Regions from separate parts of the Neorhizobium petrolearium genome, predicted to be linked through region 1. Evidence: riboswitches for the same ligand, from Rfam matches in the RefSeq annotation. Region 1 holds a riboswitch; the other holds the start of a gene.

Region 1 (5,706 bases):
TCTTCGACATCGGTGCGGCTTGCGGCAGGACCTCCTGCTCGTCATTCGCCAGCGCGGCCAAACGCTTTGCAAGCAGACGCATATTGCCCGGTCCGCCCTCGCGGAAACAGGCAAGAAAGCCGGCAAGCACCTCTTCGGAAACGGTCGAGGCAGCAGCGAGTCTTTCATCGCGGATACTGCATTCGCCGGGCAGAAGCGCGAGCGCGGTCTTCTTGAACCGCGCCAGCCGCGAAATCTCTTCGACACCATATGACCAGCGATCATAGCCGCCAAGGATGCGCACGAGAATAACTTTGGCATGTGCCGCCGTCTTTTCGATCCAAAGATCGACAGACATGGGATGCCTGAGATCAGCGAGATTGGTCAATCGCAGGGTCGGCTGACCTTGGCCCCATGCGGCGGAAATGCCGTTCAGATCGCTGCCAGAAAAGGACAGCACCACCACATCGGCCGGCGACTGGTTCAGGTCAACCGGTTCGATCAGGTCGTCGAGCGACGACGATGTGGTGGCGAGTATGTGCATCCTTCTCTCTGAGTTTCTGTTTTCTCTCGGCAATTGCCAACGGAAAACCGCTTCACACTTTTCCTGCTATCACGCGGCCAGCATCCTTTCGATCGCGGCGCGGTCGATGCCCTTTTCGCCGATTACGACAAGGCGGCTTATCCGCGCCTCACCGGGCGCCCAGGCTCGGTCGAAATAGTGGTTTACGCGCGATCCTACCGCCTGAACCTGCAGGCGCATCGGTTTGTTCGCGACTTCCACGAAGCCTTTTATGCGCAGTACGTTCTCCGCCTCCGCCGTCGCGGAAATGCGGGCAGCCAATTCGTCAGCATCGGAAACAGCCGGGAGATCGACGACAAAGCTGTCGAAATCATCATGATCGTGGTCGAGTTCGTCGTCGTGATGGGTCTTGCGGTTTTCGATATCGTCCTCGACGGCGAGGCCAAGTCCGATCAGCACGGCCGGATCGATCGCGCCATTGGCAGCCGAGACGATCTTCACGGCACGCGGCAGATGGGCGGCGACGCGGTCCCGGGCGGTAGCAAGGCCCGCAGCATCGAGGAGATCACTCTTGGTCAGCACGATCATGTCGGCGCAGGCGACCTGATCCTCGAACACTTCCTCGACCGGATCGTCGTGGTCGATGGAGCCGTCCGCCTGGCGCTGCGCCTCCAGCGCTTCATGGTCATCGGCAACGCGGCCTTCGGCCAGTGCCACACCATCCACAACGGCGACAACGCCGTCCACCGTGACACGTGCCTTGACGGCCGGCCACTGAAAAGCCTGAACGAGCGGCTTCGGCAGCGCAAGGCCGGAGGTTTCGATCAGGATGTGGTCGACGCGCGGTTCGCGTGAAAGAATCTGATCGATCGCCGGTACGAAGTCATCCGCCACGGTGCAGCAGATGCAGCCGTTGGCAAGCTCGATGACGTTGTCTTCCGGGCAGCTCTCGATGCCGCAGCCCTTCAGTATCTCGCCGTCGATGCCGACATCGCCAAATTCGTTGACGATGATCGCCAGCCGCTTGCCGTCAAGCTTCGCGATCAGGTTGCGGATCAGCGTGGTCTTTCCGGCCCCCAGGAACCCGGTGACGACGGTGCAGGGAACGCGGTCGAAGCTGACGCTCATGATGGCATGTCCTCGTGATGATGAAAGGGTGGGATACGGGCCGTCAACCCCTTGCCGCGCAGACATGTCGGGCGGCCGCGTAGAGGAAGGAAACCGCGCTCGTCCTCGGCCAGCATCATCGCGCCGGTGACGATGTCCTCGACATTGTCGAGGGACAGATGGCCGAAGACATAGGACCAACCGTTGCGGTGATTGAAGGCGGCGCTGGGGCTTTTTTCGCAATTGGCAAGGCAGGTGACGGGCTTGACCGCGAGCGGCTTGCCGTCCGCTGCTTCACGTAGCGCTGCGATCAACGCGATGCCCGGCCGAACGTCGCCGTCGGACACATCACGGCAATTGGTACAGACGAAAATCGTCACATCTGCCGGATCATCTGGTCGGTGGTCACTCATCGGTCAGCCGCGTTCCCGCCGGGGTCGAAACAATCGGGGCGCGGAGCAGAGGGCTGAAACCGCCTGCGGTGATCGAGAACTTCCTCCGGAGCACCCCGCCCGGTGAAGCAAAAACATCAGATGGCAGGTCTCCTGGCTTGCGGGTCACCGCCATTTGCCTGCCTTCCCGGTTTCCCAGTGGCTTATAGGCAATGGCTCGCCGCTTACAGTTGCGGGGGCAGCCGCGGCATTGATCGCGAAAGGGATCTCACCGCATTCTCTCTTAGCCCTCCCCGTTGCCGGAAAGGGACCATCTCTTTTCAAGTAAGCCCGGTCGCATGCTTATGTCAATGCGTCGCAAAGGCGATTGCCGTGAGGCCGATTTCGTCTATAGTGAGCCAGCCTATGGTGCCCCGAAAGGGTATTTGAGGGAATGCGGTGCGACGGATCTGCTGTCAAACCCGCGGCTGCCCCCGCAACTGTAAGCGGAAAGTCTTCGTCCATGATGCCACTGGAGCAATCCGGGAAGGCGGGCGCAAGATGCCTGATCCGCGAGCCAGGAGACCTGCCAGAGGCGAGGAAAAACTTCAACGGCCCTCGGGTGGAGGGCGAAAGGACAAGGCAATGGCAACGAAAACCGCTTCGACGGCAGTCGGTATTTCCTCCTCGAAGATCATCCCGCTCAGCATGACGGCCCTGCTGGGGCTTTTCGTCGTCGGTTTCGTCGGCTTCTCGCATATGGAAGTCGTGCACAATGCCGCGCACGATTCGCGTCATTCCTTCGCTTTCCCCTGCCACTGAGGGGAGTTTCCCATGTCGTTGTTTCGTAACATCGTCTTCACGGCGGTGATCGCCGGGCTGTTGTCCGGACTGCTGCTCACCGTCATGCAGAGCTTTTCCACTGTCCCGCTGATCCTGCAAGCGGAGAGCTACGAGAATGCCGGCGGCGGAGAGGTCGGCCACAGCCACAGCCATGAGGCCGCTCCCGCCGGCAATGCCGCAACGCCTGCGGACCATCATCCCGACGAAGAAGCATGGATGCCGGCAGACGGTTTCGAGCGCTTCATTTATACGGCCGCCGCCGACATGCTGGCCGCGATCGGTTTCGGTCTTATTCTGATCGCGGTTTCAGAAGCCCAGGGCGGTCTCAAAGGCTGGCGCAGCGGACTGATGTTCGGTATTGCCGGCTTCCTGACCGTCAGCTTGGCTCCAGGGCTCGGCCTCCCCCCGGAACTTCCGGGCATGCCGGCTGCTGAGCTTGGTCCCCGTCAGGTCTGGTGGATTTCGACCGCAGTCTGCACTGCAGCGGGCCTTGGCCTCCTCGCCTATACGCGCTCAGCCGTATTCGCCGCGCTGGCGATCGTTCTGCTGATCGCGCCACATATCGTCGGCGCGCCGCTGCCGCCCGGGCATGAAACGGCTGTGCCGCTGGAACTCTACGCCCGCTTCGTGAATGCTGTCTACGCCACGAACCTGGTATTCTGGGCTGTACTCGGTGCGTTGGCCGGGATGATCCGCGAACGCTTCCGTGCAGGGGAAGAGATCACGGCGCGGTCTGATGGGGAGTTCGTATCGCGGTGAAGGAGATCGACGAGGCATCGGTCGAACGTCATCGCGCCAAGATGGTGAACCGCAAGGCAGTGCAGGACAAGGAAGTCGCCGGGAAGACCGTCGAAAAGGGGCTTCTCATCGTCCATACCGGTCCCGGCAAGGGAAAATCCACCGCCGCCTTCGGCCTGGCTTTGCGTATGCTCGGCAACAATCGCCGGGTCGGCGTCGTGCAGTTCATCAAGGGTGCCTGGTCGACAGGCGAGCAGCCGGCGCTGGCCGTTTTCGGCGATCGGGTCGTCTGGCACACGATGGGCGAAGGCTTCACCTGGGAAACTCAGGATCTGACGCGGGATATCGCGGCCGCCGAAAAGGCCTGGGCAAAGGCTCTCGACCTGATGGCGGACGAGACGATCGGACTCATCATTCTCGACGAACTCAACATCGCGCTTCGTTACGATTATCTCGATCTCGACAAGGTGGTCGCAGCACTTCAGGCGCGGCGGCCGGACCTTCACGTGGTCGTCACCGGTCGCAACGCCAAGCCGGCGCTGATCGAGGCGGCGGATATGGTCACAGAGATGACGCTGGTCAAGCATCACTTCAAGGCGGGCGTGAAGGCCCAGGCCGGCATCGAGTTTTAACGGTATGACCGCTCGCGCGCTGATGTTTCAGGGTACGGGTTCGGATGTGGGCAAGTCGCTGGTGGTGGCCGGGCTTGCCCGCGCCTTTACGCTGCGTGGGCTGAAAATCATGCCGTTCAAGCCGCAGAACATGTCGAACAACGCGGCAGTCACGGCGGATGGCGGCGAGATCGGACGGGCGCAGGCCTTGCAGGCGCGTGCGGCCGGGGTCCCGCTCAGCGTACATATGAATCCTGTGCTTCTGAAGCCTCAGAGCGACGTCGGCGCGCAGGTCGTGGTGCAGGGCAAGGTCGAAGGCAATGCCAAGGCCGCCGAATACCAGGGCCTCAAGCGGAAGCTGATGCCGCGGGTGCAGGAAAGTTTCGACCTTCTCCGCAACCAGGCCGATCTGGTGCTGGTGGAAGGCGCCGGCAGCGCTTCGGAAATCAATCTCCGCCGCAATGACATTGCCAATATGGGGTTTGCGCGGGCGGCGGATGTGCCCGTCGTGCTGATCGGCGATATCGACCGCGGCGGCGTGATTGCTAGCCTTGCCGGCACGAAACTTGTGCTCGATCCCGAAGATGCGGCGATGATCCGCGGGTTCATCGTCAACCGCTTTCGGGGCGATCCGGCCTTGTTTGCCGAAGGCATGCGGATGATTGAAGAACTGACCGGCTGGCGATCGATCGGGCTTTTGCCGCATTTCGCGGATGCAGCGTTTCTGCCGGCGGAGGATGCGCTCGGGCTCAACCAGTCCTTCGCTCGCAAGTCCGGCGCAAGAATCCGCATCGCAGTGCCGATCCTGCCGCATATCTCCAATTTCGACGATCTTGACCCGCTGGAAGCGGAGCCGGAGGTCGATCTCATCCGTGTCAGGCGCGGTGAGGCCATTCCGGGGGATTGCGACCTCGTGCTGCTGGTCGGCTCGAAAGCAACCGTCTCCGATCTGGCTGCACTTCGCGAGGCTGGTTTTGACGTGGATATCGCCGCTCACGTTCGTCGCGGCGGGCGCGTGCTCGGCCTTTGCGGCGGTTATCAGATGCTGGGCAAACGGATCTCCGATCCGGATGGCATCGAAGGATCACCCGCTTCGGTCGAAGGGCTGGGCCTGCTGGATGTCGAGACCATCCTGTCCGCCGATAAGCGGCTGGAAGCAGTTTCGGGCGAAAGCTTCGATGGAGTTCCCTTATCCGGCTATGAGATGCATATCGGCCGGACATCCGGGGCCGATTGCCGACGCCCGTTCTCGGTGATCGACGGTAACCCGGATGGTGCGATATCGGCGGATGGCCGGGTCTGGGGCACCTATCTTCATGGGCTTTTTTCGGATGACCGGCAGAGGTCGGCCTGGTTGACACGGCTTGGCGGCGCGGTGTCGGTCCTGGACTATCAGACCGGGGTGGACAATGTGCTCGACCGGCTGGCCGCCCATATGGAACGGCATCTCGATCTCGATGGATTGCTCACGCTTGCCAGATGATCCATGCCAGGAAGCCGAAAAGGCCGATAAAGAGCGCGTCCGCGACGCGGG
Region 2 (5,706 bases), 1.3 Mb from region 1:
GGGTGGTAAACTCGATGCCGATGCGCGGCATCAGTTCGAAGCCGGTCAGCGCCGTGCCGCAGAGGTTCGAGGCCCGTTCGAAGAGTTTGAGAGCATCCTCGGGCGAGTTGAGGCCGGCGAGCGCCACCTGATGGCCGACAGGCTGCGGAAAAAGCTTCAGCACCGCGCCGGTGATGATGCCGAGAGTTCCCTCAGCACCAATGAACATGTCACGCAGGTCGTAACCGGTATTGTCCTTCTTGAGCCGTCGCAGGCCGTCCCAGATCTCCCCCGTCGGGAGCACCACCTCGAGGCCGAGGCAGAGCTGGCGCATGTTGCCGTAGGCGAGCACGGACGTACCACCGGCATTGGTGGAAAGGTTGCCGCCGATGCGGCAGGAACCTTCGGAGCCGAGCGACAAGGGGAACAGCCGGTTGACCGCTTCTGCCGCCTTCTGCACATCGGCAAGAATTGCGCCGCCATCGGCAACAAGCACATTGGCGACCGGATCCACATCGCGGATGCGGTTCATGCGTTCAAGCGAGACGATCAGGTCATTGCCGCCGGTGCGCGGGGTCTGGCCGCCGACAAGGCCGGTATTGCCGGTCTGCGGCACGATCGGCGTGCCGGTTTCGCTTGCAAGCTTGAGAATTGCCGAAACCTCCTGCGTGGAGCCCGGCTTGAGCAGCATTGGCGAGGAGCCTTGGTAAAGTCCGCGGCCCTCGATGAGATGCGGCGCGAGGTCTTGCTGGTCGCGCAGCACATGGTTTTCGCCGACGATCGCCGCAAAGCGGTCAAGAAGCTCTGGTTTGGGTCCCGAAATGTCCATCGGCGTCTCCTCTTATTTCCGCGGCGCTGCGGCGCGGGCCAGCCGGTCGTTGATCGCCTCGCCGAGACCGTGACCCGGAATGTGTGTGACGGCGATACGGGTGGCACCGGTCGCATCGGCGCGCTTAAGGTAATCGAACAGATTTGCGGCCGCCTCGGCAAGATCGCCGGAGGGACTGAGGTCGAAAATTGCAGCGGCCTGTTCGATTCCCTTCACCGGAACCGCGCCGAGGCGGATCAACACCTCGCCCGGCTCGACATGATCGGCGTTGAGCCGCACGCTCGCACCCGGCGCATAGTGGGAGGCAAGCATGCCGGGCGCCTCGATGATCGCTGCGGGACCTTCAGGCCGGATGACGGTCAGCCCCGTTGCCGTTTCTATTTCCTCTCCGGCAACCCCGCCGGGCCGCAGCAGCCGGAGTGCGCCACTTTCGACGCGAAGGATGGTCGATTCAACGCCGACCGGTGCTGCGCCGCCGTCAATGACGAGCTTCAATTTGTCGCCCAGGTCGTCCGCCACATGCCGGGCGCTCGTCGGACTTACTCCGCCGGACGTGTTGGCGCTGGGGGCGGCGAGCGGTTTGCCATAGGCGCGGATGAGGTCGGCGGCAAAACCCTTCGGCAGGCGGATGCCGACCGTGTCGAGCCCGGCCGTCGCCAGCGAGTGGATGCCGCTTTCGGGCCTCAAAGGCAGGATCAGCGTCAGCGGTCCGGGCCAGAAGGTCTCGGCAAGCTTTTTCGAGACGGGGTCGAAGACCGCATAGCGCTCGGCCATGGCGAGGTCGGACATGTGGCAGATCAGCGGGTTGAAGCGCGGCCGACCCTTGGTCTCGTAGATTCGGGTGATGGCGGCGGGATTGGTGGCGTCTGCCGCAAGTCCGTAAACCGTCTCAGTCGGGATCGCGACAGGAAAACCGTCTGCCAGGACGGCACAGGCGCGCTCGAGCGCCTTTTCGCGATCCGTGGTGATGTCTATGATTTCGGCTGTCATGTTCGCCGTCAATAACGCGGACTCGTCCGCCGTCAAAGCTTTTTGATGATTTCGCGAAGCGCGTCGCCTGAAGCACCGAGCATCAGCACGTTCTTGATCGCTTCCATCGGATCGTGGGTCCTGAACAGGAGCCCGTTCCTGCGGATCGAGCGGTTGATCCGGAAAGGCTGGCCGGGCTCGCTTTCGATCGCGACCGCGAAATACATACGCGCATTCATATGGCTGATGCGCTCGAAGAATTTCTCTTCCTCCTCACCGATCTCAGAGAAGAAATTGGCGATGTAGAAAGACCAGCGCACCGGCACGCGAGACGCGAGGAGAGTCCGGGCGGCCGTCACGTGGCAATAGCCGAGATGCGGACGGTCATCGAGCGTGCGATGGAAGATGACCTTAGGGAACTGGATTGAGCGGTGGAAGGCGTTGATCCGCTCGTGGCTTTTTTCGCCTGCGGCCTCCAATCGCTTGCCTGTGCGTTCCGCGACCTCGGTGTAACTGAGATAACGGCGTTCCTCCGGTGCCCAGATTGGCTTGTAGCGTGTGATGCGCCCGGTCCGCAGAAATTCCGAATGCACGGTCGTTTTTGTCGCCGCCGGAACAGGAGGAGCCGGCGGAGGAGCTTCGAAGTAGCGGATCTTTGCCTTTGCCTGCACGATGGCGCCGCTCCCATTGAGGCCGGGATTTTAGGATTCAACTCTTAATGACGAGTTTCCCTTTCGCGAGGCTTGAGAAAGGCCGTCGTCAATGCGGTTGCCGATGTCGCAATGTCATCTATGCGGCAAGTTTGGAGGATGGTTATATCCGCCTCAAGCTCAAGGTGCCGCCCCGCTAGGGAGGGGCGGAGAATTGGGAAGCCGGTCGAAGCCCGGCGCTGCCCCCGCAACGGTGGTGGAGCTCGAAGGCCTGGCGGAAGCCACTGGGAAAGAGCCGCAAAGGCTGCCCGGGAAGGCGCCAGGCCAGTCCCGCAAGGGACAGCTCCTGAGCCCGGAAACCAGCCTGAAGTGAACGAGATTTTGACCGATCGCGGCGGGCGTTCGGACAAGGAGACTGGCAGGCTGAGGCCAGCTGGTTTTTCCATGTCCTTTCCGCAGGCCGCTTGAAGGTAGCATTGACGAGGAAGGCAAGATGGAAATTCGCAGTCAGGTCCTGCGGCAATTGAAGAACCGCCGTGAAGGCTTCAGCCTCGAACAGGCCTTCTATACCGACCCGGACTATTACAAGCTCGACCTCGAAATGATCTGGTACCGTGACTGGCTGTTTGTCGGCCACGATTGCGAACTGCCGAAGGCCGGAAGCTATTTCACGCTGCAGATCGGAGATTATCCGGTCGTCATCGTGCGCGGTCGCGACGGCCGGATCCGGGCGCTCCACAATACCTGCCGCCATCGCGGCAGCCGGGTCTGCACCAAGGAGAGCGGTTCGGCAGTCCGCCTCGTCTGTCCTTACCACCAGTGGACCTACGAGCTCGACGGCTCGCTGATGGCCGCCCGCCAGATGGGCCAGGATTTCGACAAGAGCCAGTTCGGCTTGAAGAAGGTCCATTGCGAAAGCGTTGCTGGCTATATCTTCATCTGCCTCGCCAACGAGGCGCCGGACTTCGCACCCGTCCGCGCGGCCATCGAGCCCTACATGGCGCCGCATCGCCTTTCGGAAGCCAAGGTCGCCCATCAGTCGACGATCATCGAAAAGGGCAACTGGAAACTCGTCTGGGAAAACAACCGCGAGTGCTATCATTGTGTCGGCAATCACCCGGAGCTCTGCCGCACGTTCCCGGAAGCGCCGACCGTCAGCGGTGTGGCCGGCGCCATTGACGATCCCGTCATCACCGAACACTGGCGGCGCTGCGAGGCGGCCAATCTGCCGAGCGAGTTCCGGATATCTCCGGATGGCCAGTTCCGCGTCGCCCGCATGCCGTTGATCGAAGGCGCTGAAAGCTACACCATGTCGGGGAGGAAGGCCGTCGTCCGCCAGCTTTCAGACGGCGTGACGATCGACGGCATCGGCACCATGTTGCTTTTCCACTATCCGACCACCTGGGACCATATGCTGGGCGACCACGCGATCTCCTTCCGCGTCACGCCGCTCGGCCCGGAGGAAACGGCGGTGACCACCAAATGGCTGGTCCACAAGGATGCGGTCGAGGGCGTCGATTACGATATCGAAGAGTTGACGCATGTGTGGAACATGACCAACGACCAGGATCGCCAGATCGTCGAGGAGAACGCCTTCGGCATCCGCTCGCCGGCCTATGAGCCAGGCCCCTATTCGGCGGTCCATGAGGGTGGTGTCATGCAGTTCGTCGAATGGTATTCGAACTTCATGGTCAACCGCCTGCAGGGGGATGAGCAGGCGAAGCTTTCGATCGTGGCGTGACATTCCTGCCGGCGACGCAGATCGCTCGTTCGTGATCGGCCCGGGGCCGGGTTCCCGAGGAACCAAGCTTCCGCATCCGCGTTGTTCCCAGGTGAAATTAACCACAGGGAAACATCAGGATGAATGCCATTCGTTTGCGTTTGACCACGGTTGCGGCAGCCTTTGCCGTAGCGCTCACGAGCCTTACGCCCGCTCGGTCTTTCCAGACGCAGCCGATCCCCGGCATTTCAAACTCGACCACCATAACGCAGGTCCAATATCGAGATCGTCGCGATTGGCATCGTGACCGCGACCGTTATGGCTGGTACAACGGCCATCGCGGTTATCGTGACCGCCGGCCGGGTTATCGCTATCACAACGGCTTCTGGTTCCCGCTGGCAGCCTTTGCCACGGGGGCGATCATCGGCGGGGCGATTGCAAACGATCGCGCCGGTTATTCCAGCCGGCATGTCGCCTGGTGCGAGAGCCGCTATCGCACCTATCGTGCGTACGACAATACCTACGTGCCGCGCGTTGGCGTGCGCGCACAATGCATTTCGCCATATCGGTGAAGCTTTCCGGGGCTGGATATGGAACCCGGTTCGGGCACGCGGCCCGGGCCGGGTTTTCTGTCGGAAGCGTTAATCGCGCATTCAGGATGAATTCCCTAGGGTCGCTGTGAAGTTCAGCCGTCTGATATAAGAGACGCTGCTTGGCGCAGAGAATTGAAAGAAAAGATAACAACAGGGTATGGAGACTTGATATGACGCTGTTCAGGAAGATCGCCGCCGCTGGTATTTCCGTCGCCGTTCTGGCTGGCTCCCTGATGCCGGCTCAGGCTATGCCGCTTCCCGCGGCTCCGGCCGCGGTTGCGGAAAGGTCGGATGTGACCCAGGTACAATACCGGGATCGCCATGATCGGTGGGAGCGCCGGCACTGGCGCCGCGACGCGTATAGGAATGGCTACCGAGACGGTTATTACAATGGCTATCGTGGTTATCGCGACCGCCGGCCACACCATCGTTACTACAACGGCTATTGGTTCCCGTTGGCGGCGTTTGGCGCCGGCGCAATCATCGGCGGTGCCATTGCCTCGCAGCCGCGCTACGTGGCTCCGGCGCCGTCCTATAGCGGTGGCCTCAATCCGCGTCACTATGAATGGTGTTCCGCCCGCTATCGTTCTTACGATTCCTATTCCAACACGTTCCAGCCCTATAACGGCCCGCGTCAGCCCTGCTATTCGCCTTATTACTGAGGCCTATCATCAGGCGTAGCTTTGAAGGCCCGTCCGGCACAAGCCGGGCGGGCTTTTCATTTGATCGGGTCAGAGAATACCGGTGCGCCTCAGCAGCCACCAGGCAGCAAGCACCGACACGCCTATCAGGCTGAGGGCGTAGCCGGTGCCGTTCGTGCCTTCTGCGAAAGGAAGGGACGAGGTGTTCATCCCGAAGAAGCCGGTGACCAGCGTTGGCGGCAGCAGGAATGCCGTCATCAGCGACAGAATGTAGAGGTGCCGGTTCGTCTCGGAGGAGAGCTTCGAGTCAATTTCCTCATGCAGC

What was found. A riboswitch is a leader RNA that binds a small molecule or an ion and turns the genes downstream of it on or off. The one in region 1 is predicted to bind cobalamin.
Positions count from the first base shown of each region.
Region 2: it holds a riboswitch for cobalamin, as region 1 does, so the genes downstream of both, QEO92_RS02555 (aromatic ring-hydroxylating oxygenase subunit alpha) here and QEO92_RS23115 (CbtB domain-containing protein) in region 1, are expected to answer to the same signal.

Region 1 is NZ_CP123000.1:4,771,966-4,777,671, reverse strand. It holds gene cobN (cobaltochelatase subunit CobN) at 1-523, opposite strand, end outside; gene cobW (cobalamin biosynthesis protein CobW) at 593-1,630, opposite strand; gene QEO92_RS23120 (DUF1636 family protein) at 1,627-2,022, opposite strand; cobalamin riboswitch at 2,128-2,331, opposite strand; cobalamin riboswitch at 2,391-2,588, shown strand; gene QEO92_RS23115 (CbtB domain-containing protein) at 2,626-2,802, shown strand; gene QEO92_RS23110 (CbtA family protein) at 2,815-3,582, shown strand; gene cobO (cob(I)yrinic acid a,c-diamide adenosyltransferase) at 3,624-4,193, shown strand; gene QEO92_RS23100 (cobyric acid synthase) at 4,198-5,655, shown strand; gene cbiB (adenosylcobinamide-phosphate synthase CbiB) at 5,639-5,706, opposite strand, start outside.
Region 2 is NZ_CP123000.1:498,242-503,947, forward strand. It holds gene QEO92_RS02540 (FAD-binding oxidoreductase) at 1-808, opposite strand, end outside; gene QEO92_RS02545 (L-threonylcarbamoyladenylate synthase) at 821-1,798, opposite strand; gene QEO92_RS02550 (DUF6656 family protein) at 1,831-2,448, opposite strand; cobalamin riboswitch at 2,594-2,809, shown strand; gene QEO92_RS02555 (aromatic ring-hydroxylating oxygenase subunit alpha) at 2,921-4,168, shown strand; gene QEO92_RS02560 (BA14K family protein) at 4,288-4,719, shown strand; gene QEO92_RS02565 (BA14K family protein) at 4,911-5,402, shown strand; gene QEO92_RS02570 (transporter) at 5,472-5,706, opposite strand, start outside.